DNA from 3 places in the Solibacillus isronensis genome. Region 1 is predicted to be linked to each of the others. Evidence: riboswitches for the same ligand, from Rfam matches in the RefSeq annotation. Region 1 holds a riboswitch; each other region holds the start of a gene.

Region 1 (10,289 bases):
ATGATATTCCCATCTTATTTGCGTACAGTTCATCCTGGTCACCAGCTGGATAGCTTGAGGTGCCCGACTCATCCAAAACCAAGCCTTTACCAGTATCTTGCATGTTCCTGTATAAAATATCATGTTCTTTGTTTACAAGTAAATATTCCTCGATATAGTCCTGTTTGCTAATTTCAAGCTCTTGGAACATCTTTTCAAAATACACTTTTAATATTGGGTTTTGCATATCATACGTAATCTGCTCATCTAATATTTTCAGTTGTAATTGGCGCTTTTCATCACTTAGAGTAATATTTTGCTGCTGTAAATAATTGATAAGCGCATATTTAGATATCGCTTCACTTAATGCAGAAGATTTTACCGCTTCTTTTGAACGCATGGGATTGTCTCGGTAAAAAAGCTCGTATTGGTGTATTTTTAAATACGTTCCGCTTATCGGTCTGAATTTGATTTCACTATCTGCCAGTGCATTCACTTGTTCGTTTGACTGCTTACTTTGTTTTTGCAAGTATAATAATCCGAACAAACCGGCCAATATTAGTATAATAATTACTCCCCATTTTAACGGCCTGTTATTGTTAGAAATTGCATTATGTACGTTTCGTATTGGTATCTCAACCTTCCCTATGTATTCCATAAATTATAACAATATATGTAAAAAATATGTAATATATAAATAGAAAAAGCTGCGTAAATTGATACGCAGCTTCGAAATTTGTACTATTATAGTTTGATTACATTCGATGCTTGTGGTCCGCGGTTGCCATCTACAACTTCGAATTCCACTTGTTGTCCTTCTTCTAATGTTTTGAAACCTTCACCTTGAATTGCAGAAAAGTGTACGAATACATCGTTTTCCCCTTCTACTTCGATGAAGCCAAAACCTTTTTCTGAGTTAAACCATTTTACTGTACCTTGTTTCATCAATAAATACCTCCAAAATAAAAGTTAACAATTAAAAAACCAAATAAAAAAACACATATTACAAGAGTACCGATCCACTAACTCGATTACTTTTTGTAATATGTGAAGCCATTGTATTCGGTCAATCTTTCAATTGTTAAATATAGTATATATATCATAATTATGTCTGTCAATTACCATTTGGCAAATTAAGCAAATTTTCAATTAAATGTTGTTATTGTGTAATCGCTTCTGGTGTTAATACAATAATGCCATGATAAATTTGGGCATCATCATCACAGGCTTCACAAAATTCACATTCATCCTCTGACCAAAATGCATAAAATCGTTCATTTTTATGTGCTTCAAACTCATATTTGTTTCGAAACTGAGCAAGCAAATGATTCAATGCCATTTGGAATTGATGCTCTGTATCATACTGCTCTGTTGATACGATATACTCTTCCCAACCGTCAAATTGCCACCAAGGCTCATAATCTGCCTTCATATAAATAATTTTATACATATACATTATCCTTTCTTTCTCTATATCTTATACACTTTTGTCCACGATGTCTAATAATGCTCATTATAATTAGGGGAACAATGGAAATCATAATAATTGTTTAGCTTTCCAAATCTTTTTACTTTTTAATAGCGCCAAAACTTGTTACGATTAATAAAAAGCCGCCATTTCATCTTCTTTAGAACTGTGTGACTTTAAATAACTAATTCCACTGATTTTTCTGCAATAAAGGAAGTAGTATTGAAACTTTTTTACGTTTCATACGTATCAATAGTATCGAGTAAAGGAGGTATGACAATGCTTGGTCCTATAAATTTTCTAACACGACATCTAATTAATGTATTAGTTTTATCAACAGCGGTCACTCTTACGTTTGTTAATTTTACCGGCATAACAACGATGCTGGCATTACCTCTTGGAGCAGCAGCATATTTCATCAGTAATAAAGTAACTTACGCTATTCAAAAAACGGCACAAAGTAAAAAAATCGGGCTTTCCAAATCGGAATACAATTTAATCGAAGCACAATTAAAACAGGCCCGTTCACATATTCAGGCATTAAACCAGCAATATGTCAGAGTGCGTTCGGTACGTTCTTTTAAGCAAATAAATGAAATGTCAAAACTGGCAAAGCGCATTATTAATATAGTGCAGACAAATCCGCACAAGTTTTATGCAGTGGAAGATTTCTTCTATGCACACTTGCCGTCAGCCGTACAGCTTTCTGATAAATATACGTTGCTGACAAAAGAGCAAGTACCTGGTACGGAAGTACATTTAGCGTTGGAAGATACGCGCAGAACTTTAAAAGAGCTGCAAATTACGATGGAATCTGATTTGAAAAGTGCTTTATCTTCGGATATCGAAAACTTGAAAATCGAACTCGACTTTGCAAAATTGTCGAATGAAAAGCGTAAAGATCGATTAAAAATCGGCGGTGAGTAACAAATGAATATGACAAACAATCCTTTTGATGCCTTTACAGCGAGTGAAAACGTTGACTTGCAAGTAAGTAAAGAACAATTTGCGGTGAATGTTGCAAACAATGCAGCCTCACCGCTTTTCGCATCATTATCAAATGATATGAAACAGCGGGCACTGCAATTAGCCCAAAATTTAGAGCCAAAAAATTACGAAACGGTTTTGGCATTTGGTTTACCCGCACAAGAAGCACTGAAAAAATTCACGACCCAGATGCTGCAGTATATTCAACGCAAAGATGTTCGGAAAGTCGGTGAAGTATTATCCGATTTAATGCAGCATTTGGAGATGATTGACCCGGATGCATTGATTGAACAGGATAAAGGTTTTTTTGCTAAACTTTTCAGCCGTTCCACACAGTCCATTCAAGAAATTATGACCCACTACAATAAGTTAAGTAAACGCATTGATCGCTTAAGCATCCAACTGGAATATAATCAAAATGCACTATTAAACGATTACCAGTTTTTAAATAAACTCTATGCGATCAATGAAGATTATTTTCAGGAAATCAATGTTTATATTGCAACACTGGAAATTAAAAAACAGCATATGCGGGATGTTGTCCTACCTGCACTGCAAAAAGAAATTGTAGATGGACAAAATCCGTTTAAACAGCATGAACTGAAAGATATTGAAATGCAAATCGAGTGGATTGACCGCCGTATGTATGATTTGGAACTTTCGCGTGAAGTGGCAATTCAATATGCACCGCAAATCCGAATGATTCAGCAAACAAATCAAATGTTAATCGAAAAAATTCAAAGTTCGATTATGACGACCATCCCATTATGGCAGTCTCAAATAGCCATGTTATTAAACATGAACAATCAGCGTCGTGCGATACGATCTCAGGAACGTCTTATGGATGCATCGGAACAATTGATGCGTAAAAACGGCAAGATGTTGGAAGTGTCCAAAAAAGCTGCAAATCGACCAGCATTATCCCATAGTGATATTGACCGATTTAAACAAACCCAGATGCAATTGCTGCATGATATTGAGGATACATTACGCGTGCACGTACAGACAGACGAAAGGCGCCATGAAATCGAGCATACGATACTGGAACAGAAATAAAAAAGGTGTGTGAAAAGCCATAAGACTTTTCGCACACCTTTTATTTTTAAGCGAAGTATTCTTTGTAGAAACCGCCAACTTCACCTGTGTTGTCGATTACAAAGATGAACTCTTCAGTTTCGTTTTTTACTTCATATTCTTTGCCTACTGTTAATACGTTTGATACTAAATATTTCGATGCATCTGTATGTACACATTTTACCGTGCGAATTGTCGGTGCATCTTTCCAATTTAAATGTAGCATGTTATTCCCTCACTTTTAACTAATATCGATACTCTCCTATTTTATATGATTTTCCTGCCAGTGGAAAGCGCGTTGTAGTAAAAATCAACTTTTCTTGCTTCTAATATAAATACAAGGAAACCAACCACATAAAAATAGTTTTAATTTATCGCTGTTTCCGATATTTGATAGAACAACTATTCCATGTTAAACTCACAAGCAGAGGTGGAATGTATGGCATTTGGTAGTATTCCAATGTGGTTTTTCGCAATTGTAATTGCTTTTGCAATTGTATTTATTTTAATAAGCGAATGGAACTCACGAAAATAAGCTCGCAGTTAACTGCGAGCTTTTTGCTATTACCGTAATGTTCGTTTCAAGAACTCTTTTGTTCGGTCGTGTTTTGGGTTTACAAGCAATTGTTCCGGAGGGCCTTCCTCAACGATAACCCCTTTATCCATGAATACAATCCGGTCCGATACTTCCTTGGCAAACTCCATTTCATGTGTAACGATCAGCATCGTATTTCCTTGATCTGCCAGATGGCGCATTACTTTTAACACTTCCCCTACCATTTCAGGGTCAAGTGCTGATGTCGGTTCATCGAACAGCATTACATCCGGATCCATCGCTAATGCACGTGCAATTGCGACACGTTGTTTCTGTCCACCGGATAAATGTTTCGGTTTCGCATTTTTATAGGCGCTCATCCCGACAAGTTCCAAATATTTTATTGCATTCCGTTCTGCTTCATCTTTTGAACGCTTTAGCACTTTGATTTGGCCAACAATACAGTTATTTAGTACATCCAAATTATTGAATAAATTGAACTGCTGGAATACCATACCTAAATGCGTACGGTACTTTTCAATTTGATGTCCGTCATTTAAAATATTTTCACCATTATAGATTATTTCCCCTGCTGTTGGTGTTTCCAGTAAATTAATACAGCGTAAAAGTGTTGATTTTCCGGAACCTGAAGAGCCGATCAATGTTACTACTTCCCCTTTGTTTACTTGGAAATTAACATCTTTCAATACTTCATGATCACCGAATTTTTTATTTAAATGGTTAATATCAATTACAACTGTCATTTTATTCACCATCCTTATCTAGCTTGTTGCCTGTAATGAGCTCCACTTTATACGAGGAAGGTCCGTCCATCTTTTTCTCGAATAATAGTAAGAAACGAGTTACAGTAAATGTCATAATAAAGTATAATACCGTCGCGATAAAGAACGCTTCAATATATTTATAGTTACTGCCCGCAATCGAATTAGCAGTAAAGAACAGTTCCACTACCGAAATAACACTTAATACAGATGAATCTTTAATATTCATAACGAACTGATTCCCCGTTGCAGGTAAAATATTGCGTGCTACTTGCGGCAGAACAATATGAATCATCGTTTGCAGGTGATTCATTCCAATCGCTTGTGCAGCCTCGAATTGGCCTTTATCAATTGATACGATACCACCACGCACATACTCGGCCATGTAGGCTCCTGTGTTTAAACTAATAACGATAGAAGCTGCTAGAAAGCGGTCAATATCGATCCCTAAGTAGACAAGACCATAAAATACGACCATCGCCTGTACCATCATTGGCGTGCCCCTGAAAATTTCCACATAAGCCGTTAAAATAAAGTTAAAGACTTTCAGAATAGCTGATTTAATATTTTTTTTGCGTTGTGGAATTGTGTGCATAATTCCAATGAAAAATCCGATCAGTGTTCCACAAATTGTCCCGATAATTGCCAACAGAAGTGCAGTCCAAGCTCCACGTACAAATAAATCCCAGTTGTTCGTAAACAAGTTCCATGATGATTCTAAAAATGCCATCGCCTTGTCCTCCATTTCTTTCTTTGTTTCTACTATTTATGTATGAAATCATAATTTTAATAGAAAAAGGTTGTCTTCCGTTTGCCGGCAAGACAACCTCATTAAAACTGTTAATGCTACACGATTATTGTGCTGCTGGTTGATTTGCAATTGCGTCTTCCATTAATTGTTGACGCTCTTCATCCGAAATTTCAGCTAAAACTTTGTTAATTTGTTCACGTAAATCTGAACCCTTTTTCAAACCTACTGCTACAGCTGTTGAGGCTTCGTCTGCTTCGAAGTTTGGTTCAGGTACGATGTATTTAATATTGTTCAGAGCCATTTCAGCTGAGATACCTTCTGGACGTTCTGAAACGTATCCATCGATTGCGCCTGACTGTAATTGCACGCGCATTGCACCAAAATCAGTTGCCGCTACTTGTTTTTGAACACCTTCGATTTGATCGATTACATCATAATGTGTTGTCGCTTGCTGACCTGTAATTTTTGCATCTGCAAAGTCAGATAATGAAGTTGCATTTGCATATGGGCCGTCTTCTTTTACAACAATGACATAGTCACTTGTATAATAGTTCTCCGTGAAATCAATTACTTCCTTACGTTCAGGCATTGGTGACATACCAGCAATTACTAGATCAATGGCACCTGATTGTAATGATGGAATCAAGCCATCCCAGTCTGTTTTAACAATTTGTAATTCCATGTCCAGACCTTCTGCAATTTTTTTTGCAATTTCCACATCATAGCCTGCTGCGTATTCCTTTGAACCTGCAATTTGAACTCCGCCATTGGCATCATCTTTTTGTGACCAGTTAAAAGGCGCATACGCTGCTTCCATACCGATTTTAATAACTTTTTTGTCTGAATCTGAACCGCTTGTAGTACCTTCATCGCTTGTACCACAAGCTGCTAGCAATAGCATTGTCATGGCAGTCAATAAAATTAATAGTCTCTTTTTCATAGAAAATCTCTCCTTATTTGTTAAATTTCGGGCGCCAAATATACAAAAAACGACCTAAAAGAAGAACTTTAGGTCGTTTAAATTATAATTAGCCCGAATCCTCTACAGTTCCCATTTTGAGATAGCACAACTCAACCATCAGGGATATAGATGATTGAGACAGTTCTGCAATTATTCACTGCAGACCCAGCATTGTATAATTGAGCATTTACAACACTTCGGCGATATTTCCTTCTCTTATATCTCACAGCCAGCTCATGGCTCCATATAAAACTGTTAAGTATCGCGCCTCTACCTCACGAGAGTGTGAGGTTTTAATATGAAATTGATATGTTTATATTACATTATTGCGACATTTCCGTCAACACTCATTTTTCTGAAATTTCACTGTAAGAATAAATGCGCTAAAGCGCCCGTTCAACTCTGACATACATTGGAGGGCCCGGCGCAAAAGTAAACGCTCCACCACTTTTGCACGGAGGGACCTAATGGTGCGAGGAGTTGGCGCTTTAGCCTAGACGTGGATAAAACTATATTTTTACGTTATCTACAATGCAATATTCTATAGTTTCCTTAACAAAAAAGCTAATGCGCAATATACAGAATATCGCGCATTAGCATAGAAAATACTATTAAGAATTTAATAATAAATCTTCTGGGTTTTCGATCATTTCTTTTACTGTTTTTAAGAAGCCAACAGAATCTTTACCATCGATGATACGGTGGTCGTAAGATAATGCTACATACATCATTGGACGAATTTGAACTTCCCCATTAACAGCTACTGGACGGTTTACGATTGAGTGCATACCTAAAATACCAGCTTGAGTACCATTCATGATTGGTGTTGACATTAATGAACCGAACACACCACCGTTAGTGATTGTGAATGATCCGCCAGCCATGTCGTTTAAGCCTAATTTTTTGTCGCGTGCTTTACCAGCTAATTCCGCAATGTTTTTCTCGATTTCAGCGAAGTTTTTAGCGTTTGCATCACGAACAACCGGTACTACTAAACCTTCTTCTGTTGATACAGCAATACCGATATCGAAGAAGTTGTTTAAGTGAATTTCATCACCGTTAATTTGTGCATTTACATATGGATATTTCTTTAATGCTGCTACTACAGCTTTTGTGAAGAATGACATGAAGCCTAATTTAATATCGTTAGCTTTCACGAACTCATCTTGTTTACGCTTACGTAATGCCATAATGTTCGTCATATCAATTTCATTGAAAGTAGTTAACATTGCAGTTGATTGTTTTACTTCTAATAAACGTTTTGCAATTGTTTGACGACGGCGGCTCATTTTTTCAACTGTTACACGGTCTGTATCAGCTGCTGGTGTGAAGATCATTGGACCATTACCTGCTGCTGGAGCTTGGGCAGCTGATGCTGCAGGAGCTGCTGGTGCTGTACCGTGTGCTGCAACGTCTTGTACACGTACGCGACCTTGTGGGTCAACAGGTGAGATTGCTGCTAAGTCGATACCTTTTTCACGAGCTAATTTACGAGCTGCCGGTGAAGCGATTACACGCTCACCTGAAGTTTCTTCAACTGCAACTGGTGCAGGTGCTGCTGCTTTAGGAGCTTCTTCTTTTGCTGGAGCCGGAGCTGCTGCTGGTGTTTCTTCTTTAGCAGCTGGTGCAGGTGCTGCGCCTTCGCCTGCTTCAACTACTGCGATTACTTGTCCTACTAATACAGTATCGCCTTCTTCAGCTAAAATTTGTTTTAAAACGCCTGCTTCTTCAGAGATGATTTCAGCATTAACTTTATCAGTTTCTAACTCAACGATGAATTCGCCTTTTTCTACGCGATCTCCAACTTTTTTCACCCACTGGGCAATTGTACCTTCAGTAATTGATTCTGCTAATTCAGGGACTTTAATTTCAGCCACGTTCATATCCTCCTTTAATTACGCTACACATTCATTGTATAGCAAGCCACTTCTATTTTAAATAGAAGCAGCTCTTTTTAAACAAATCATTTATTACTTTTCAAGTGCTTCGTTCACTAATTTAGCTTGTGCTGCTTTATGTGAATCGCCATCGCCTTCAGAAGTTGAGCTCATTGCAGGACGTCCTACATAGCGCACTTTTTTGCCTTCTGCTATATCATATAATGTTTCAAGAACATATGTCCATGAACCTTGGTTTTTCGGTTCTTCCTGTACCCAAACGATTTCTTTAACATTCGGGAAACGAGCGATAATATCTTTCACTTGTTGTGCAGGGAATGGATAAATTTGTTCAACACGGATGATGTGTAAGTGATCAAGCCCTTCGCCGTCTTTCACGCGTTCTGCTAAATCGATCATTACTTTACCAGTACCAAGTACTACTTTTTCAACCGCTTCTTTGTTTTTGCCTAAACCTTCTTGCTCGATTACTTCCTGGAAGCGACCAGTTGCAAGTTGTTCAGCAGTAGCTGCAGCAAGTGGGTGACGTAAAAGTGATTTTGGAGAAACCACTACTAATGGACGTACACCTTCTGTACCTAGTAATGCCGCTTGACGTCGTAATAAGTGGTAGTAGTTGCCTGCATTTGAACAGTTTGCTACGAACCAGTTATTTTCTGCAGATAATTGCAGGAATCGTTCCATACGGCTTGATGAGTGTTCCGGACCTTGACCTTCATAACCATGTGGTAAAAGAAGTACGAATCCAGATTTTTGACCCCATTTAGCGCGGGCACTTGAGATGAAGTTATCAAACATTACTTGCGCCATGTTTGCAAAGTCACCGAATTGTGCTTCCCATACTGATAATACATTTTGGTTTTCTAAATTGTACCCGTATTCAAAACCTACTACACCTGCTTCTGTAAGTGGTGAGTTATAAACTGAGAATGATGCTTTTGCACCTTCAATGTGATGTAATGGTGTGAATTCAGAACCATTGTTTTTATCATGTAATACTAAGTGACGTTGAGAGAACGTACCACGCTGTGCATCCTGACCAGTGAAACGAACTGGTGTGCCATCTTGTGTGATTGTTGCATATGCTAATGTTTCAGCATGACCCCAGTCAATTTTACCATCTGCGAATGCATCACGGCGTTTTGCTAAAATTTTACCTAACTTGTTTTGCGGTTCAAAACCATCTGCAAACACAAGTAAATCTTCATTTACTTTAGCCAGACGCTCAGCATCTACTTTAGTATCGATTTCAGGGAATTCGATTTTTAGTTCTTCCGGCATATTAGGCGTTACATGCTCGTCTTTTTCAGCCATTTCTTTTACATGATCATACGCAGCTTGCATTTCCGCATAAATAGCAGTATCTAAAGCTTTTACTTCATCAGCAGATAAAACACCCGCTTCTGCTAATTCTGCACCATACAATGCACGAATCGGCTCATGTTTTGCAACTAATTTGTATGTTTCAGGGTTTGTAACAGTCGGATCATCTGTTTCGTTATGACCGTATCGGCGGTAACCGATTAAGTCGATTACGATATCCTTTTTGAACTTCGCACGGTATTCCGCAACAAAGCGACCAACAGCTGCCACTGTTTCAGGGCTGTCAGCGTTTACATGAATAACCGGAATATCATAGCCTTTTGCAGGGTCAGATGAATAATTAGATGAACGTGAATCATGTAACTCAGTTGTGAAACCGATCATGTTGTTCGCGATAATTTGAACTGTACCACCTGTTTTGAATCCTTCTGTTTGAGAGAAGTTGAAGCCTTCAGTTACAATCCCTTGACCAGCGAATGCCGCGTCACCATGCAGGATGATACCGAATGCATTTGATGGATCATGTTTCGC
Region 2 (10,289 bases), on a different contig from region 1:
CTGTTGAATCGCGGCATGATTCCGGATTTCGTTACAGACCAGACATCTGCCCACGACCCGATTAACGGCTATATTCCAAACGGGATGACGTTGGAGGAAGCGCTTCAATTGCGCAAAACAGATGTGAAAACATATGAGCGCCGTGCAAAGGAAACGATGGCTGAGCATGTACGAACAATGCTTGAATTCCAGCAGGCAGGTGCGGAAACATTTGACTACGGAAACAATATCCGTGCCTATGCAAAGGAAATGGGTGTGGAAAATGCTTTTGATTTCCCTGGTTTTGTACCTGCCTATATCCGCCCGCTATTCTGTGAAGGAAAAGGACCATTCCGCTGGGCAGCACTGTCAGGAGACCCTGAGGATATTTACAAAACGGACGCTTTGGCAAAAGAAATGTTTGCTGAAGACACAGCATTAGTAAACTGGATTGATATGGCACAGAAAATGGTGAAATGGCAAGGCTTACCTGCCCGTATTTGCTGGCTGGGGTATGGTGACCGCCACCGCTTTGCACTGCGCGTGAACGAGATGGTCGCAAATGGTGAACTGAAAGCGCCGATTGTATTCGGCCGTGACCATTTGGACTCCGGATCAGTCGCTTCACCAAACCGTGAAACAGAAGGGATGCAGGACGGATCAGATGCTGTATCAGACTGGCCGTTATTGAATGCGCTCGTCAATACAGCAGGCGGTGCGAGCTGGGTGAGCATTCATCATGGTGGCGGTGTAGGAATGGGGTATTCCCAACATGCCGGCCAAGTACTTGTTGCTGACGGCACAAAGCTCGCAGCAGAAAAGATCAATCGCGTGCTTATTTCAGACCCGGGTATGGGGGTTGTACGCCATGCAGATGCAGGCTATGACATTGCAGTTCGCACAGCAAAAGAAAAAGGTATCAATATGCCGATGCTAAAAGGATGATGAACTTTGGCTATTTTAATAAATAATGCAAATGAAGTATTAACAATGGAAAGTGATGTTAAATTACCTCGCCGTCGTGAGCAGATGAGCGAGCTCGGCCTGAAAAAAGAGGTAAGCGTATTAATTGAAGGAGACCGCATTGCAATGATTGCGCCTCTTGATGAAATAAAACAGGAATATCCGCATCTAGTAAGCGATGCCGAGGTAATTGATGCACGAGGGAAGATTGTCATGCCGGGCCTTGTGGACTGCCATACACATTTAGTGCATGGGGGAACGCGTGAACATGAGCTGAATATGCGCCTTGCCGGAAGGTCCTACATGGATATTATGAATGCTGGTGGCGGGATTCACTATACGACGACAAAAACACGTGAAGCGAGTTTTGATGATTTATACAGCAAAACCGTTCAGCACTTAAACGAGTTTTTGCGTCACGGCGTTACGACGGTTGAAGCAAAATCAGGCTATGGCCTTGATCTTGAAAACGAAATCAAACAGCTTTATGTTGTGAAGAAACTGCAGGAAGAGCATGTTGTCGATATTGTCTCGACTTTTATGGGTGCACATGCTGTTCCGAAAGAATTTAAGGGCAATGAAGATGAATTCGTAAAAATTATCATAGAGCAGATGATTCCTAAAGTGGCTGAGCTGGAGCTTGCGGAGTTCAATGATGTCTTTTGTGAAAAAGGAGTGTTCACACCAGCGCAATCCCGTTTGATTTTGGAAGCGGGGAAAGCATACGGGCTGACACCGAAAATTCATGCAGATGAAATCGAGCCATATGAAGGTGCAGAACTTGCTGCAGAAGTCGGGGCTATTTCCGCAGAGCATTTACTCGTTGCTTCAGATGAAGGGATTGCTGCAATGGCGAAGGCCGGTACGATTGCTGTGCTCTTGCCGGGAACTGCATTCTTTTTACGTGCACCATATGCAAGAGGCCGCCTAATGGTCGATAGTGGCGTACCTGTAGCCATTTCAACGGACTTTAATCCGGGTTCGTCGCCAACGATCAGCTTGCCGTTCATTCAAAACTTGGCGTGCATGAACATGGGAATGACGATGGAAGAAGTACTTTGTGCAACAACGATCAATGCTGCCCATGCGATAAAACGTGCAGATCAAGTCGGTACGCTCGAAAAAGGAAAACAGGCAGATGTACTGATTCTAGACGTTCCGAATTATAAGCAGCTTCAATATTTCTACGGGATGAATCATACCGATACTGTAATTAAAGCAGGAAACGTCGTTGTGAAAGGTGGCAGCTTACTGTGAGCAAGTTCCTAGTAAGTCCGGCAACTTCTTGGAATCGGGTGGAATCTGAAGATTTGAAGGTAAAAGACTGGATTGTGCCAAGTTATGGGGAGCTTTCAGATTCCTTTGATGTGGTCATTACAGGAGTACCACTGTCACGTTCGTCAATTAGTGCTTCAGCAGCTTCGGAATATCCGGATTTTTTCCGAAAAAGCTGGAATCTGTTTACTACGTATTCAATTGATGAAGATGTAGATGTGCGGGAATTTCGGGTTGCTGATGTCGGTGATGTGAAAATGCACGGAACGAATATTTTGCAATGTCATGACAATATTGAACAGGCGATGACGGATGTATTGAAAGATTGTCCTGAGAGTTTCTATGTACAAATTGGCGGGGATCATTCGATTACTGCGCCGGTTGTGAGAGCATTTGCCAATTCTTCTGGGCAACGAATCGGTATTTTACAGTTCGATACCCATCTGGATTTACGGACAACGGAATCGGATGGCCCGACAAACGGTACACCAATCCGCCAGCTGCTTGATGCTGGTGTAGTGAAGGGTGAAGATGTGTATAACATCGGGCTGCACGGTTTTTATAATGCCCCGAGTCTAATACGTACTGCGAATCATTATGGTGTAAACCGCATTACATTAAAGGATTTCCGTCGCCGTGGCGCGGAGGCTGTAATTGCGAATGTCATGAAGGAGCTTTCCAAGAAAGTAGATCTTGTTTATGTGACAGTAGATATGGACGTACTTGATATTGCATACGCACCGGGAGTTCCTGCTTCTACACCAGGAGGCATGCGGACAGAAGAGCTGTTCGATTTGCTGTATGAAGTAGGGAAATACGAAATTGTAAAAGGCATGGATTTCGTCTGTGTCGACCCGCATCGTGATACACGTGAATTACAGACGGTAAAAGCCGGAGTGTACGCATTTTTAACGATGATGGTATCGAGATTTGTTCATTTGAAATAGTGAGGGGAATGGGCTGTTTGAAAAGTTTAACCGCTTTTCGAATGGCTCATTTTTTGTTAAAGAGATTTGGTTTTCTAATAAGTTCTAGAGATTTTCTAATATCTGCACTCGAGTTGCTAATAAACCGGTCATTTTCTATTAGAAGTTATAGGAGTAAATTAGAAAACTCATAGAAGATATTTGAAACTTTCGGCTCTATATTCGAAAATTTGGAATCGATATTAGAAAATCAATATGCTTTAAAAAAAGCCAACTGCCCGACAGGAAAAATTATGAAACTATTCCTTGCCCCCATTCGTAAATAGAAACAATTACTTTCACAAAGGGAGGTCTTGCATGAAACGTAAATTCCTGTTTGCAATCATCGGAGCACTGCTTTTACATATTCTATATTTCACCGCACAACTGTTAATCGGTTTAGTTCAAACATTTTTCTACAAACCGCAATTCGCACCGGATACGGTTGTGCTTCAATCTGAAATGACATTCGGGTTTGTTAACCAAGGATCTCCAATATTACTGCTTGGTAGTTATATTGGTGTCGCAATTCTTATATTCGGTGTACTCAGTTTAAAAAAGAAAGGCGTGAGCAGCATTGATTGAAATTAACGGAAAATATACAAACGCTAAAATTTATACGAACACACCACAGGAAACGGCGATTCAGCAAATTGATGAACTCGTCAATCAGTCGTTTATGGAAGGGACAAAAGTACGGATTATGCCCGACTATCATGCCGGAAAAGGCTGTGTAATTGGCACAACAATTCAGTTGAATGACCGTGTTGTACCGAATCTGGTCGGTGTTGATGTAGGGTGTGGGGTGCTCGTTTCGGAAATCGGTAAAGGCAAAATTGATTTTAATGAACTCGATACAACGATCAGACGTTTCGTACCGAGTGGCAACGAAATCCATGAAAATGCGCTAAATATAAAGGATAGTGAACTTTTTGCAAACGAAAACTTTATCGCACGCGGATTGCAAAATGAGTATACAGGACGCTCGCTAGGTACATTGGGTGGCGGCAATCATTTTATTGAGCTGGCAAAAGACGAGACGGGAGTTCATTATTTATTGATCCATACGGGCTCGCGCTATGTCGGGGCAAAGGTTGCAAACTGGCATCAAAAGCGGGCATTCGAGTCATTGCAGCGTGAAGATTTAACTGAAAGAATTGCAGCACTGAAGGAAGCCGGAAACAGCAAAGACATCCAAAAAATGATAAAAGCATATAGGAACGAAAATCCGGTTGTACCAAAGGATTTGGCTTATTTAGAAGGCGATCTGTTCCGGGATTATATTGCCGATATGAAACTGGCACAGCGTTTTGCACATGAAAACCGAGTGCATATTGCCAATACAATCGCCGAGCATATGAAGTGGGAATTCGCGGAACAGTTTGATTCTGTACACAATTATATTGATACGGATGCCATGGTTTTGCGTAAAGGGGCAGTACGGGCTGCAAAGAATGAAAAGCTCGTTATCCCGATGAATATGCGGGACGGTTCTCTTATTTGTATCGGAAAAGGGAATTCTGACTGGAATGAATCCGCCCCACATGGAGCTGGCCGCATCTACTCGCGGACAGCCGCAATGAAAAACTTGTCGATGGATGATTTTAAACAGACGATGCAAGGAATTTGGACAACTTCGGTAACTGAGGAAACGCTCGACGAAGCACCAATGGCCTATAAGCCGATGCAGGAAATTGTCGAGCAAATTGGAGAAACGGTGACAATCCAGAAACACGTGATACCAGTTTATAATTTCAAAGCGAGTGATAAATGGAAGAGGTAACAAAAAACCACTTTATGAACAAATTTAGTCATGTATGAAATATACATGTTTTAATCGGTTGTTGATTCATTGAGTTTCCCTTTCTAAGAGGCCAAAATATAGGCTAGAAGGAGATGAAATAGATGGCAACAACGACTGCAGTATTGCATGAACGAATAGATTTCCTTACTTTATATAAAAAAGAAACAAACCAGACAGAAGAGTGGCTGAAAGAACGGTTGGAAGAGGCACAACATCCGGACTTTACCTTAACAACAGATGAGCTTTCGTACGGGGCGCGGGTTGCATGGCGCAACAGCAATAAATGCATCGGACGCCTGTTTTGGAATAGCTTAAACGTGTTTGATGAGCGCCATTTATTAAATGAAGTTGAAATTTATGATGCGCTAATAAAACACATTGATTTTGCGACCAACAATGGGAAAATCAGACCGGCCATTACACTGTTTGAACCGAACCGTGTACGCATCTGGAATCATCAGCTAATCCGCTATGCTGGGTATGAAACAGATGATGGAATTATTGGAGATTCCGATTCACTCGAGTTTACGAAAATATGTGAAGGTCTCGGCTGGCAAGGCGCACGTAAAAACTACGATGTTTTACCGCTTGTCATTCAAGTGGACGACCGGGAGCCAAAGTTTTTTGAAATGCCAAAAGAGCATGTACTGGAAGTTGCGATTACCCATCCGGATTATGATTTTTCGCCTTTAAATATGAAATGGTATTCAGTCCCGATTATTTCGAGTATGCGTTTTAATATTGCCGGCACCGATTTTCAGGCAGCGCCGTTTAATGGGTGGTATATGGGAACGGAGATCGGGGCGCGCAATTTAGCGGATACGTACCGCTATAATTTCCTCCCGAAAGTGGCGGAAGCAATGAGACTGGACGCTTCGGTGAATGCGTCGCTTTGGAAGGACCGTGCACTTGTTGAACTGAATGTTGGTGTTCTTCATTCATATAAAAAAGCGGGTGTAAGTATTGTCGATCATCATACCGCTGCCCAGCAGTTTCAGCTTTTTCAAAAGCAGGAACATGCAAGCAACCGTGATGTAACGGGAAACTGGGTATGGCTTGTACCGCCATTATCTCCTGCAACTACTGATTTGTATCATGAGCCGATTGCCAACACGATAAAAAAACCAAACTACCTATACCAGCAACAGCCATATTAAAAATAGGGGTGCAGGAAGCGAAAGCCTCTGCACACCTATTTCTTTACCTTTTATTTAACATAATCTTAATCAATTCATCACGATCGATTAAGTAAACGTCATTGATGTCGGCAAGTTTTTCGGCTTGGCGGGTAAAATGACTGTTTGTAACAACCCATGCTTCAGTTGCCTCATACATCTTCACTGCACCGATAATTTCCTGAACCGCTTTTACACCGACCGTACCGGAATAGCGTTTTGCCTGGACCGCAATAATATCTTTTCCGTCCTTTAAAATAAGGTCGGCACCGTAGTCACCGCTCGTTGCGGTATAGCTCACTTTAAATCCGCGGCGTTTAAATAACTCGCCTAAAAATCTCTCGAAATCTTCACCGGTCATTTTATCGACTTCGCGAATGCCGGACTTTCGTAACTTCCTCGTCTTCAGCGATCTTAGCCAAATTTTAAACGCGATATATAGTACGAAATAAGCGACAATTCCAATACCGATGCCTTCAGCTGTCCGCGTTACATAAAAGCCAGCTGCACCAGCTGATGCGATGAAAAATAGCGGGATGACCGGGAGGCGTTTTTTATTTCGTCTTCTCTTTTTACGCAATAGTCCTGTACTCCTTTTATTTACTAACGCTATTATATCATAAAAGGGTACATACGTTTGGTTATATCGTACGGTTGTTTGCGCTCATAAAGGAAGCGAAAAATAGCAGAACAGAAATTAGAATAAACAGTACAATCGGAATTGACCAGCTGTCAGTTAAATCATGAACATAACCAAACAGAACCGGTCCGATTGCGGCAACGAAATAACCGATTGACTGTGCGAACCCGGAAAGTTCAGCTGCATCATAGGCTGTCTTCGTACGCAATGAAAACAGCATCAGCACTAAACCAAACGAAGCCCCGCCCGCAAAGCCTAGTAAAATCATCCATACGACGGCAAGGCTAGTCCATTCCATCAACACACCAGTAAAACCGACTAAGTAACATATCGTAAAGAAAACAACGATTGGACGTTGTGAAGCGATTTTACCGGCAATAATCGGAATAATAAATGTCATCGGAATTTGCGCAAACTGCATTACGGATACCATCCACCCGGCAGCCGCAGCATCCAGGCCTTGGCTAATGAAAATCTCCGGTATCCACGCAGACGAACAGTAAAATATAAACGATTGAAAGCCCATTGCTCCAGCGACTGCCCAGGCAAGCGGTGATTTCCACATATGCGTTTTCTTTGTTTGCGAAGAGGGCATATGTAATTCCACTTTTTCCTGGCGCAAAATCGGCAGCCAAATCAGCAATGTAAGAATACCTAAAATAATCGTAATACCTGCTGCAATTTGCCAGCCTGCGCTTGCAGCAATAGGATAACTGAAGCCCGCAGCAAGTCCGGAAGAAATGTTCATCGATACGGAATAAATCCCTGTTAATAAGCCAATATGTAATGGGAATTTCCATTTAAAAAAACTAGGGATAAGGACATTACCAAATGCAATTGCGACGCCGATTAATATTGTTCCTAAAACGAGTAAAGACGTTAGCCCAAGGGAACGCATTAAAATCCCTACACATAGCAAGATGACGGAATAAAATAATGTCCATTCCATCCCAAACTTACGGGCAATACGCGGTGCAAATGGTGAAACGATCGCAAAGGCAATTAAAGGGATAGTCGTTAAGAAGCCTGCAAGAAAGTTCGAAATCCCAAGGTCGTCACGAATAAATGAAATAATTGGACCGATTAATGTAATCGGTGTACGTAATGTTGTCGCAAATAAAAATACGGCAACCATAAAATAGATGAGTGTTCGGTTGGATAGTATTTTTTTGCTATTTTGATTTAATTGTTCGGTGTCCATATTAATTCTCCTTTTGACTAGTAATATATATTTGAGTAGTGTGAATACTCTTAAAAAACAGAATAAAGATGAAGCCATTGCTATCAAAAAAATGTTATGTTAGACTTTTAATCAATTAAATAAAACATTACCTCATGTAGATGTATGAGGTAGAGGTCGCAATCATTAAGACTAGTATAGCTGAGATTAGGAAGAATCGGTGAAGCTTTATGAAAGGAATGGTTGCCGAAGTGTTATTTTTCTTCTTGAAAATAATGCTGGGGCTGTTTTCGATAAGGAACAGAACTGTCACATGTGTGAGCATGTGTTGAGCTATCTTTCAAGTTTGATGAGGTGTAAATATAACCATCACAAAAACTTGTGGTGGTTTTTCTTTTACATTTCACAAGCAAAACAAAAAGGGAGTTTTATATTCATGAGTGAGATTAAAATAGATCAGCTCGGTAATAACGGGTTGAAAAAGAGTTTGAAAAGTCGCCATGTAACGATGATTTCGCTTGGCGGAACAATCGGAACAGGTTTATTCTTAGCATCAGGTGGTGCGATTGCACAGGCAGGTCCTGGCGGGGCATTGCTCGCATATGCACTGATCGGCGTTATGGTGTATTTCTTAATGACCTCATTAGGGGAAATGGCTGCCTATATGCCAACATCCGGTTCGTTTAGTACGTATGCAACAAAATTTGTGGATCCAGCATTAGGCTTTGCGCTTGGCTGGAACTATTGGTACAACTGGGCAATTACAATTGCAGCAGAAATTGCAGCTGTTTCGTTAATTATGAAATACTGGTTCCCGGACAGTTCTTCAATTTTATGGACAATTTTATTTATCGTAGTTGTTTTATCATTTAACTTAGCTTCTGTAAAAGCGTTTGGTGAAGCGGAATACTGGTTTGCGATGATTAAGGTCGCGACAGTAATTGTCTTCATCATTGTCAGCTTCTTAATGATTTTCGGAATTTTAGGCGGGAACGATCCGGTCGGCTTCACAAACTTCGTTAAAGACGACGCCCCATTTAATGGCGGTTTCCTTGCATTGTTCGGTATTTTCCTTGCTGCCGGTTTCTCATTCCAAGGTACAGAAATGCTTGGTGTAACGGCAGGGGAAACAGATGACCCGGCCAAAAATATTCCAAAAGCTGTACGTTCAGTATTCTGGCGTATTTTACTGTTTTACATTTTCGCAATCGGTGCGATTGGTTTACTGATTCCGTATACGGATTCACGTCTTTTATCAGAAGATATTGCGACAAGTCCATTTACATTAGTATTTGAAAACTTAGGTGTGGCATTTGCGGCATCTGTTATGAACGCAATCATTTTAACGGCGATGTTATCTGCAGGGAACTCAGGGTTGTATGCAGCAAGTCGTATGCTTTATCAGTTAGCGGTGGACGGAAAAGCACCGAAACTATTCATGAAAGTAACATCGCGCGGTATTCCGATGTATGCACTGTTAGCAACATTGGCAGTCGGTTCATTAGCATTCCTTGCATCGTTTTTCGGAGACGGTGTAGTATACATTTGGTTATTAAATGCTTCTGGTATGTCCGGCTTCATCGCTTGGCTAGGCATTGCAATCTCTCATTACCGATTCCGTCGTGCCTATGTCGCACAAGGACATTCATTGAGCGATTTACCGTATGTATCCAGATTCTTCCCATTCGGTCCGCTATTCGCGTTTGCCCTATGTATGATTGTCGTGCTAGGTCAAAACTATATGGCCTTCATGGGCGGAACAATTGACTGGTACGGTGTTGTCGTTTCATATATCGGCTTACCACTGTTTGCCGCTTTATGGTTTGGCTACAAATTTAAACACAAAACGAAAATCGTTCCTTTAAAGGACTGCGATTTAACAAATAAATAATTTCTGAAACGCAATGTGAGCTTGTACGCTTTCATTGCGTTTTTTTATATTGAGGATTATTTGTTTTCAAGTGAGGAATATATAGGGGGAAGTGAGGATTATTTATTCTCAAGTGAGGATTAAATGAGAGCTATTGAGGATTAAACATTTTTCGAGTACGATGAATACAAGAATGTTATTATAAAATAAACAAAATTCCCGTATTTTATTATGCTGGAAATAAATTATGTAACACTGAAGAATAAGGAAGTGAAAACATGCCTATTTCAAAAGGTTTCTATAAAAAAGTGTATCCGTGGTTAAAAGGGGAAGATAGAAAAGATGTGTTATATCGACCGTTTCTTACAAAGGGAAACCCGTACAAATCACGTATTTTCCTAGTAAGTTCGCATGCGGTACCGTTATTTAAAGTGGAAG
Region 3 (10,289 bases), 770 kb from region 1:
ATTTAATATTTATCCGCGTGAAGTAGAAGAAGTGCTGTATGAGCATGAGGCGATTCAGGAATGTGTCGTAGCCGGTATACCGGATCCGTATCGTGGAGAAACCGTAAAGGCATATATTGTTCTTAAAGAGGGTAAAACTGTTACAGAAAAAGAGCTGAACGAGTATTGCCGTAAAAACCTAGCTGCTTATAAAGTGCCTCGTATCTATGAATTCCGTCAAGAGCTGCCGAAAACAGCAGTCGGGAAAATTTTACGTCGTACGCTTATTGAAGAAGAAAAACAGAAAATGGCACAACAAGAAGCAAAATAATTAATTGTTTAGCAAACTATTGACAGAATGCAGAACAAACTATAATATGAAAACATGAATGAATGGTCATTCATGTTTTCATATTTTTTTTGGTGGTGATCTGCTTGAAACGAAACAAACCCAAATATATGCAAATAGTAGACGCAGCAGTCATTGCTATCGCAGAAAACGGCTATCATCAAGCCCAAGTATCAAAAATAGCAAAACAAGCTGGAGTTGCTGATGGCACAATCTACTTATATTTCAAAAACAAAGAAGATATTTTAATTTCTGTATTTCAGGAAAAAATGGGTATTTTCGTAGAGAATTTACAGGCTATAATAAAAAGTGGGGAAACTGCTTCAGATAAGTTATGTAAAATGATCGAAAATCATTTCCATGTTCTATCAAGTGATCGCCACTTGGCAACTGTAACTCAGCTTGAGCTACGGCAATCGAATAAAGAAATTAGACTGAAAATTAATTCTATTCTAAAAGAATACTTAATTTTACTGGATCAAATTCTAATCGAAGGTATGCTAAATGGTGAATTCAACCAGACGATGGATGTTCGTATTGCGAGACAAATGGTGTTTGGTACAATTGACGAAATTACGACAACTTGGGTAATGAATGAAAATCGATATGATTTATTAGAGCAAGCTCCGAAAGTAAAGCAATTACTGCTAAACGCACTTAAAGCATAAAGGGGATGTAGAGGATGGAGTTTCTAAGTTGGAAAGTAGAAGAAGGGGTCGCAATTGCAACGATTTCAAGACCACCAGCAAATGCACTTTCACAAGGCTTAATCCAAGATGTGAATGCACTTTTAGACGCTGTAGAAGAAGATGAAAATGTACGTGTCATCGTCTTGCATGGCGAAGGACGTTTCTTCTCTGCAGGTGCGGATATTAAAGAGTTTACGAGCGTACAGTCAGGAGAAGCATTTACTGGGTTGGCAAAAAATGGACAAGATGTTTTCGAACGTATCGAAACATTCAGTAAACCGGTTATTGCCGCGATCCACGGTGCAGCATTAGGCGGCGGCTTGGAACTTGCAATGGGATGCCATATGCGCTTTGTAACTGCATCGGCAAAATTAGGCTTACCAGAGCTTTCATTAGGCTTAATACCAGGATTTGCAGGAACACAGCGATTACCACGATATGTTGGTGTAGCAAAAGCAGCGGAAATGATGTTTACAAGCGACCCGATTTCGGGGACTGAAGCTGTTGAATGGGGATTAGCAAACCGTGCTTTTTCCGATGAAGAGCTGATGCCTGAAACATTGAAAATCGCTCAAAAAATTGCGAAAAAATCACCAATTGCTCTTAAAGCAGCGATCCAAATGCTGAATTACTCGAAACCATCATCTTATTATGAGGGAGTAAATGCTGAAGCAAACAGCTTCGGTGAAGTATTTGTTTCTGAAGATGCTAAAGAAGGAATCCAAGCATTTATTGAAAAACGTGAGCCAGTATTTACTGGCAAATAAAAAATGTATTCTTCCCTGTTTTTCGGGATTAAAATTAAAAAGCTTTTAGGAGGTCTAGATTATGAATATTTTTGTATTAGTAAAGCGTACTTTTGACACAGAAGAAAAAATCGTCGTATCCGGCGGTAAAATTCAAGAAGATGGTGCAGAATTCATCATCAACCCATATGATGAGTACGCAATTGAAGAAGCAATTCAAAAGCGCGACGCATTAGGCGGTAAAGTAACAGTTGTGACAATCGGTGGCGAAGATGCAGAAAAGCAATTACGTACAGCTTTAGCAATGGGTGCCGATGAAGCGGTATTGATTAATACAGAAGATGATTTAGATGAGCTTGACCAGTATTCTTCAGCTTATATTTTAGCGGAATATTTAAAAGACAAAGAAGCAGATTTAATTTTAGCAGGAAATGTAGCGATCGATGGTGGTTCAGGACAAGTTGGCCCGCGCTTAGCAGACCTGCTGGGCATTAACTACGTAACAACAATTACTTCATTGGAAATCGACGGCACGAACGTTAAGATTGTGCGTGATATCGAAGGGGACGCTGAAGTATTAGAAACATCTTTACCATTATTAGTAACAGCTCAACAAGGTTTAAACGAGCCACGTTACCCATCTTTACCAGGTATTATGAAAGCGAAGAAAAAACCGCTTGCAGAACTGGAATTGGATGATTTAGATATCGATGAAGACGATGTTAAAGTAAAAGTAGAAACAGTTGAAATTTACTTACCGCCACAAAAAGCGGCTGGTCGTGTATTAGAAGGCGACCTTTCTGCACAGGTAAAAGAATTAGTAAACTTACTTCATAACGAAGCAAAAGTAGTCTAATAGAAGTCAACTAGAGTACGGAAATTTTTACGAAGATGGTAATGGAGGGATATTCTATGTCAAAGAAAGTTTTAGTGTTAGGTGAGGTTCGAGAAGGGAGCTTACGTAACGTTTCATTCGAAGCAATTGCAGCAGGTTTACAAATCGCTGACGGCGGTGAAGTAGTAGGTTTATTAGTAGGGGATGCAGTAGCTGGGTTAACGCAGGAATTAATCGCATATGGAGCGAGTCGTGTTATTACAGTAGAACATCCGCACTTGAAAAACTATACATCTGACGGATACAGCCAAGCAATTTTAGCAGTAATAGAACAAGAAAATCCAGAAGCAATCGTTTTCGGTCATACTTCATTAGGTAAAGACTTATCACCAAAAATTGCTTCACGTTTACAATCCGGTTTAATTTCAGATGTTACGGAAATTCAGGGTGCTGGCGATGATACAGTATTCGTCCGCCCAATCTATTCTGGTAAAGCATTTGAAAAAGTAAAAATCAAAGATGGTATTATTTTTGCGACAATCCGTCCAAACAATATTCCACCATTAGTAAAAGACGATTCTCGTACTGGTGAAGTATCATCAGTATCAGTTGATATTACAAATTTACGTACAATCATCAAAGAAGTTGTGCGCAAATCTACTGAAGGTGTAGACCTTTCAGAAGCGAAAGTAGTAGTTGCAGGTGGTCGTGGTGTTAAATCTGAAGAAGGTTTTGAGCCATTAAAAGAGCTTGCTAATTTACTAGGTGGAGCAGTTGGCGCATCTCGTGGTGCTTGTGACGCTGAATATTGCGATTACTCATTACAAATCGGCCAAACTGGTAAAGTTGTAACACCTGACCTATATATCGCAGCAGGAATTTCTGGTGCGATTCAGCATTTAGCTGGTATGTCGAACTCAAAAGTGATCGTTGCGATCAACAAAGATCCGGAAGCAAATATCTTTAAAGTAGCAGACTACGGTATTGTTGGAGACTTATTCGAAGTAGTGCCAATGTTAATCGAAGAGTTTAAAGCACTTAAAGTAAATGCATAAAAAGCGATTAAGGGCTTCCTTCTTTTGAAGGGAGCCCTTTTTAATTTCCAAAGTGCTGTGGTATGGATGGTGCGAATGGTGATGGATTTCGTATAAAGCTTTAAAATGTTTAAATAAAGGGTATAAGTATTCTTATAACCTCAAAAAATGCTAATAAGTATCTATACGGCATCAGATACAACCGCTAAATTTGAGGTGTATTTATATTCCCAAGCATTTTACTACTGTTTAATTGGGAAAACATGCTATACTACAACCATATGTTATTTAAGGAGGCTATTTAATATGGCAATTGTACACGCGACAGATCAAACTTTCCCACAAGAAATTTCAAACGGCACAGTTTTAGTAGACTTTTGGGCTACTTGGTGCGGACCATGTAAAATGATCGCTCCAGTTCTTGAAGAATTAGATACAGAAATCGGTAACGATGTTAAAATCGTGAAAGTGGATGTTGATAACAACCAAGTTACTGCTGCAGAATACCAAATCATGTCAATTCCTTCATTACTATTATTCGTAGATGGTGAAGTAAAAGCAAAAACTGCTGGCTTCATGCCAAAAGAAGCGTTAATTGATTTCATTAACGACAACAAATAATTAAACCTCTGGCCACTCATATGACCAAGGAATAATTGATATGTTGAAAGCCGTATGCCATACAAGGTGTACGGCTTTTTTCTTATACCTTAATCAGTTAAACTATAGGAAAGGACATATTAGACAGGTGAGAATATGAATGCAATCATTAAAGCAAAACTAGAAATACTACCGAATGAATCAGGTTGCTATATTATGAAAGACCGTCAAGGCACGATTATTTACGTTGGTAAGGCTAAAGTATTGAAAAATCGAGTGCGTTCTTACTTTACGGGAAGTCATGACGGTAAAACTGCGAGACTAGTTAGTGAGATTGAAGACTTCGAGTATATTGTGACTTCAAGTGATTTGGAAGCTCTTATACTGGAGCTGAATCTAATTAAGCTTCATGATCCGAAATATAATGTGAAACTAACGGATGATAAAACGTATCCTTATATAAAAATAACGAATGAACGATACCCACGTATTATTACGACAAGAAAAGTGAAGAAGGATAAAGCAAAATATTTCGGTCCGTATCCGAATGCCTATGCGGCAAACGAAACGCGGAAATTACTGGACCGATTGTATCCGCTTCGTAAATGTACACATCTGCCTAACCAGGTGTGTCTGTACTATCACTTAGGTCAATGTTTGGCACCGTGTGTAAAAGATATTGAAAAACAAGTGTATGACGAAATGATTGATGAGATTTCGAAGTTTTTAAACGGGGGCGTTGAAGAAATACAACAAGACCTTCAGCAAAAAATGATGGATGCTGCCGAAAATCTGGAGTTTGAGCGGGCAAAGGAATTCCGGGATTTGATTGCTCATATCGATCAAATTATGGAAAAGCAAAAAATCGTCACGGATGATTTGAGCAACCGGGATGTATTTGGCTATGCAGTAGAAAAAGGCTGGATGTGTGTCCAGGTGTTTTTCGTGCGTCAAGGCAAACTCATTGAGCGGGATGTCTCGATTTTCCCGATTTATAATGAGCCGGAAGAGGAATTTTTAACATTCGTCGGCCGTTTTTACGAACAGCCGCATCATTTATTGCCAAAGGAAATTTTTGTGCCAAAGTCGATTGACGAAACAATTTTACAAAAACTGCTGGATGTGAAGGTGCTGACACCGAAGCGCGGTTCCAAAAAAGAGCTTGTTGATCTAGCAATGAAAAACGCGGAAATCGCCATTCATGAGAAGTTCCAATTGATTGAACGTCAAGAAGAGCGGACAGTCGGCGCTTGTGAAGCACTTGCTGAAGCGATGCAAATTCCATTGCCGCTAAGAATAGAGGCTTTTGATAACAGTCATATGCACGGTGCGGATCCGGTTTCGGCGATGGTTGTTTTTATAGACGGGAAGCCTGCGAAAAAGGAATACCGGAAATATAAAACAAGGGAAGCGGCCAAACATGATGACTATGGTGCGATGCAGGAAGTTATTCGACGTCGTTACACACGTGTACTGCGGGAAAATCTGCCATTGCCTGATCTGATTCTTATCGACGGAGGAAAAGGACAAATGGAAGTCGCACGTGAAGTCATTGAAGACGAGCTTGGGTTAGTCATTCCGATAGCAGGATTGGCTAAAGACGAAAAGCACAATACGTCCCAGCTATTATTTGGTACGCCTCCGGAAGTTGTCCCATTAAAGCGTACAAGTGACGGTTTCTATTTATTGCAGCGCATTCAAGATGAGGTACACCGATTTGCGATTACATTTTTACGTCAGCAACATCAGACGAATGCCATCACTTCAGTTCTTGATGGGATTGAAGGTGTAGGTCCGAAGCGGAAACAGCAACTCATGAAGTATTTTGGATCAGTAAAAAAAATCCGCGAGGCAAGCGAATTGCAGCTGCAGGAGTCCGGTGTGCCGGCAAAGCTGGCGGATATCATATATCGGCATTTTCATGAAGCACCATTGAATAAAGAATAATGGTGTGCTAATATATAAGACAATTCAATATTTACTAAGATAGAGGCGCAGTATTCAACAGTAAATTGCTCGAGGAAGAACAATTCCATTGACAGCAATCGAAAGGGGACCCTGCCGAAGTGAAGTGCGTATTGTTCGCGCAGTTTGCTGGTTTTGCATTTAAGAGATGTAAAACTGTCAGAGCTTTATGTTCTGGAGGGCTATCCTGAAAAACTTATAATTATTATTTGTATTGACGGCGGCTTTCCATGAACATGGGAAGTCGTCTTTTTGTTTACAATTTAAGGAGGGAAAAGAATGGAGACAGTTGTAGTAAAGTTTGGCGGTCCGGCATTGACTACACCGGAAAAAATCGTACAGGTAGCCAAAAAAGTGATAAAAGAGCAAGGACGTGGCATAAACTTAGTCGTTGTCGTTTCTTCAATACCCGCTATACGACGAGAATTGAGACAATATGCTGCTGAAATTACCGATGAGCCGTCGAAACGGGAAATGGATGCACTGGCCTCTTCAGCAACACAAATAACTAGTGCAATGCTTGCAATGGCAATTCAGGAGCATGGAGGTAAAGCTGTGTCACTTGCTGGATGGCAAACAGGTATTCATACTAATCAAAAACATGGCAACGCACGAATCGATCATGTGGATAGTAAACGAATTCAGGAACATTTGGCATTAGGTGAAATCGTCGTAGTAGCAGGTTTTCAAGGAGTTACGGGGACAGACAATATTTCAACATTCGGCAAAGGGGGTTCTGAAACTTCAGCAGTTGCACTTGCGGTTGCCCTCGAAGCAGAGCGTGTCGAGATTTTTTCATCAGTTGAAGGGATTTTCACGGCAGACCCAGAAATTGTAAAAGGATCTAGGAAACTACCGGAAGTTTCTTATGATGAGATGTTGGAATTTGCAAATTTAGGGGCTAAAATTTTGCACCCACGTGCGGTTGAACTTGCCAAAAAATACAATATATCGCTCATTGTACGCTCTTTCGTACAGGACGTGGAAGGCACTTTTATTAAAGGGGATGTAGACATGGAGAAAAACTTACTTGTACGCGGGGTAGCTTACGAATCGGATATTATTCGTTTGACGATCGGCTATGATTCTTATGAAACCGCGTCATTGGCAGAAGTGTTTAGTGTTTTAGCAGAAAATGATATCAATGTGGATATTATTGTTCAAGCAGTCATTGATGGCGTGAAGCCGACCATTTCCTTTACAATTTCCAAAGATGAGTTTGCGGAAGCTTTACGGGTACTGGAAACTAGTAAATTGTCACTTGGGTTTAGTTTTGCAGATTTTGAAGTAGGTTTAGCGAAAGTATCTATTATCGGTTCTGCGATGGCATCCAATCCGGGGGTTGCGGCTCGCATGTTTGCACGCTTAGGTCGCGAACATATTCCTGTAAAAATGGTCAGCACTTCGGAAATTAAAGTTTCTGTCGTTGTACCACAGGAAGAAATGGTTCGTGCTGCGAATGTGCTGCATGAGGAATTCAATTTGGCGATGAAAGAAGTAACCGCTTCTTAAAGTAATAGCTGGAAATGAGCTGTAGTAGCTTATTTCCAGCTTTTTATTGAGTAAATTTGCTGCTTCAGCAATAGTTGTTTATTATAAGTTGAAGGCTAAATTTTCTCTTTTAAATCCCATTTTAACGTAAATTTTACGACATGTTTGTCATTATCTTTTTCTTCATAGCATTCCGTCAAATAGCCTAGCTGCTTTTGTTTCTGCTCTGCTAAAAAGCCAGCTTCAAGACGGAAGCAACGTTGTACAATATTGAGTGGCACTTCCTCTGTTGTCAAAAGTATGTAATGAAGTTCGTCCTTCGTTTCTTTTTCCAGAACTAACTGACCCCAGCCAGCTTCCATAAAAAAGGAAGGGAGTTCATCCATTGAAAATAATGGGAACTTTCTTGCAATTTCTTTACCTGCCCAATATAAAACATCTTCTTCATGCTTACCTAGAATAGAAGGAAGAAGATGGTCACGAATGATTTCGTAGCCAAAAGTTGGAATCGTTTTCATTTTGTACCCTTCCATATAAAAAACCTCTTTCATAAATTTTCTTATAATTTTCATTCTTTCATGAAGAAATGAGTTATAAGCAGAAAAAACGGTTCTTAAAACAGCGTAAAACCGTCTTTAAAATGATTATAAAATATCCTGCGTTGCCTTGACGCTAGTATCTGTTGAGAGTACAATGGACATGTCATAATATTGTACCATGATGAAATGCGCAGTCAACATCCCAACTTTTACAATTTTGAGGCGTTGCGCATGTGTATTTCAAGTACTAAGGGGGGTAACAGTTTTGTCGAAAGATCGTGAATTTTTATGGCGCCGCTTACACTCGTTATTAGGTGTAGTTCCTGTCGGGTTGTTCTTGGTGTTCCACTTATTTCTGAACTTCACTGCAGTTGGCGGTGAAGAAACTTACAATAACGCAACAGGTGTTATGGAATTACTTCCACACTCGTTATTGTTAGCGATGGAATGGATCATTATCTATATTCCATTAATGTTCCACGGATTCTATGGAGTGTATATTGCTTTCACTGCAACATACAATACTGGACGTTTCAGCACATTCCGTAACTGGATGTTTGCATTGCAACGTTTCACAGGTATTTTCCTTGTAGTCTTCATTGCGTGGCATATTTTCCAAACACGTATCCAAAAAGCATTAGGTGCTGAAGTTGAATTTAATATGATGGTTGAAATCGTTGACAATCCATTAATGTTAGTATTCTACATCTTAGGTATCGTTTCAGCAGCATTCCACTTAGCGAACGGTTTATGGTCGTTCTTAGTAAGCTGGGGTATTACGCAATCTAACAAATCTCAACGAATCGCAACTTATGTTACGTTGTTAATTTTCGTAGTATTAGCAATCGTTGGTGTTGCAGCTATCTTAGCATTCGTCTAATCCCTTAACTTGATCACTACTACATAGTTAAGATCCTAGAAGGAATGGAATATGAGTAAGAGTTTTTAGCAATTAATGAGGAGTGAGAAATAATCATGGCAAAAAGTAAAGTTATCGTCGTTGGTGGCGGTCTTGCTGGCTTAATGGCTACGATTAAAGCAGCTGAAGTTGGTACTGAAGTTGATTTATTCTCGTTAGTTCCAGTTAAACGTTCACACTCTGTATGTGCACAAGGCGGAATTAACGGAGCAGTTAATACAAAAGGTGAAGGGGATTCTCCATGGATCCACTTTGACGATACAGTATATGGTGGAGACTTCTTAGCGAACCAACCACCAGTTAAAGCAATGGCTGATGCCGCTCCTGGTATCATCCACTTAATGGACCGTATGGGAGTAATGTTCAACCGTACGCCAGAAGGTTTACTTGACTTCCGTCGTTTCGGTGGTACATTAATGCACCGTACAGCATTCGCTGGTGCGACAACGGGTCAACAATTATTATATGCACTAGATGAGCAAGTTCGTGCACACGAAGTAGCTGGTTTAGTTACGAAGTATGAGCATTGGGAATTCCTTGGTGCGGTGCTTGATGACGAAGGCGTTTGCCGCGGTATCGTAGCACAAGATTTACGTTCAGAAGAAATTCGCTCATTCCGTTCTGATGCTGTAATTATGGCAACAGGTGGTCCTGGGATTATCTTCGGTAAAACAACAAACTCAGTAATCAACACTGGTTCTGCAGCATCGATTGTTTACCAACAAGGTGCAACATATTCAAACGGTGAAATGATTCAAATTCACCCAACAGCGATTCCTGGAGACGACAAAAACCGTCTAATGTCTGAATCTGCTCGTGGTGAAGGTGGACGTGTATGGACGTATAAAGACGGTAAGCCTTGGTACTTCCTAGAAGAGAAATATCCTGCTTACGGTAACTTAGTACCACGTGATATCGCAACACGTGAAATCTTTGACGTGTGCGTAAACCAAAAGTTGGGTATTAACGGGGAAAACATGGTATACTTAGACTTATCCCATAAAGATCCTCATGAATTAGATATTAAATTAGGTGGTATTATCGAAATCTACGAGAAATTCGTAGGTGATGACCCACGTAAATTACCGATGAAAATCTTCCCTGCGGTACACTATTCAATGGGCGGATTATGGGTTGACTATG

The links. A riboswitch is a leader RNA that binds a small molecule or an ion and turns the genes downstream of it on or off. The one in region 1 is predicted to bind lysine.
Positions count from the first base shown of each region.
Region 2: linked by a shared signal. The riboswitch ahead of M3166_RS14080 (amino acid permease) and the one ahead of M3166_RS04865 (transporter substrate-binding domain-containing protein) in region 1 are both predicted to bind lysine.
Region 3: linked by a shared signal. The riboswitch ahead of M3166_RS00850 (aspartate kinase) and the one ahead of M3166_RS04865 (transporter substrate-binding domain-containing protein) in region 1 are both predicted to bind lysine.

Region 1 is NZ_JAMBOC010000001.1:945,936-956,224, reverse strand. It holds gene M3166_RS04905 (hypothetical protein) at 1-508, opposite strand, end outside; gene M3166_RS04900 (cold-shock protein) at 724-924, opposite strand; gene M3166_RS04895 (DUF1033 family protein) at 1,139-1,429, opposite strand; gene M3166_RS04890 (5-bromo-4-chloroindolyl phosphate hydrolysis family protein) at 1,727-2,374, shown strand; gene M3166_RS04885 (toxic anion resistance protein) at 2,378-3,490, shown strand; gene M3166_RS04880 (DUF6501 family protein) at 3,537-3,734, opposite strand; gene M3166_RS04875 (amino acid ABC transporter ATP-binding protein) at 4,073-4,807, opposite strand; gene M3166_RS04870 (amino acid ABC transporter permease) at 4,809-5,555, opposite strand; gene M3166_RS04865 (transporter substrate-binding domain-containing protein) at 5,680-6,516, opposite strand; lysine riboswitch at 6,631-6,818, opposite strand; gene odhB (2-oxoglutarate dehydrogenase complex dihydrolipoyllysine-residue succinyltransferase) at 7,149-8,414, opposite strand; gene M3166_RS04855 (2-oxoglutarate dehydrogenase E1 component) at 8,508-10,289, opposite strand, start outside.
Region 2 is NZ_JAMBOC010000003.1:50,388-60,676, forward strand. It holds gene hutU (urocanate hydratase) at 1-924, shown strand, start outside; gene hutI (imidazolonepropionase) at 970-2,199, shown strand; gene M3166_RS14050 (agmatinase family protein) at 2,196-3,164, shown strand; gene M3166_RS14055 (hypothetical protein) at 3,501-3,767, shown strand; gene M3166_RS14060 (RtcB family protein) at 3,760-4,965, shown strand; gene M3166_RS14065 (nitric oxide synthase oxygenase) at 5,088-6,143, shown strand; gene M3166_RS14070 (restriction endonuclease) at 6,187-6,741, opposite strand; gene M3166_RS14075 (CynX/NimT family MFS transporter) at 6,803-8,002, opposite strand; lysine riboswitch at 8,145-8,325, shown strand; gene M3166_RS14080 (amino acid permease) at 8,418-9,872, shown strand; gene M3166_RS14085 (RNA 2'-phosphotransferase) at 10,130-10,289, shown strand, end outside.
Region 3 is NZ_JAMBOC010000001.1:179,045-189,333, forward strand. It holds gene M3166_RS00815 (long-chain-fatty-acid--CoA ligase) at 1-310, shown strand, start outside; gene M3166_RS00820 (TetR/AcrR family transcriptional regulator) at 415-996, shown strand; gene M3166_RS00825 (enoyl-CoA hydratase) at 1,011-1,784, shown strand; gene M3166_RS00830 (electron transfer flavoprotein subunit beta/FixA family protein) at 1,846-2,619, shown strand; gene M3166_RS00835 (electron transfer flavoprotein subunit alpha/FixB family protein) at 2,676-3,653, shown strand; gene trxA (thioredoxin) at 3,939-4,253, shown strand; gene uvrC (excinuclease ABC subunit UvrC) at 4,389-6,179, shown strand; lysine riboswitch at 6,212-6,390, shown strand; gene M3166_RS00850 (aspartate kinase) at 6,477-7,709, shown strand; gene M3166_RS00855 (YslB family protein) at 7,805-8,221, opposite strand; gene M3166_RS00860 (succinate dehydrogenase cytochrome b558 subunit) at 8,493-9,107, shown strand; gene sdhA (succinate dehydrogenase flavoprotein subunit) at 9,203-10,289, shown strand, end outside.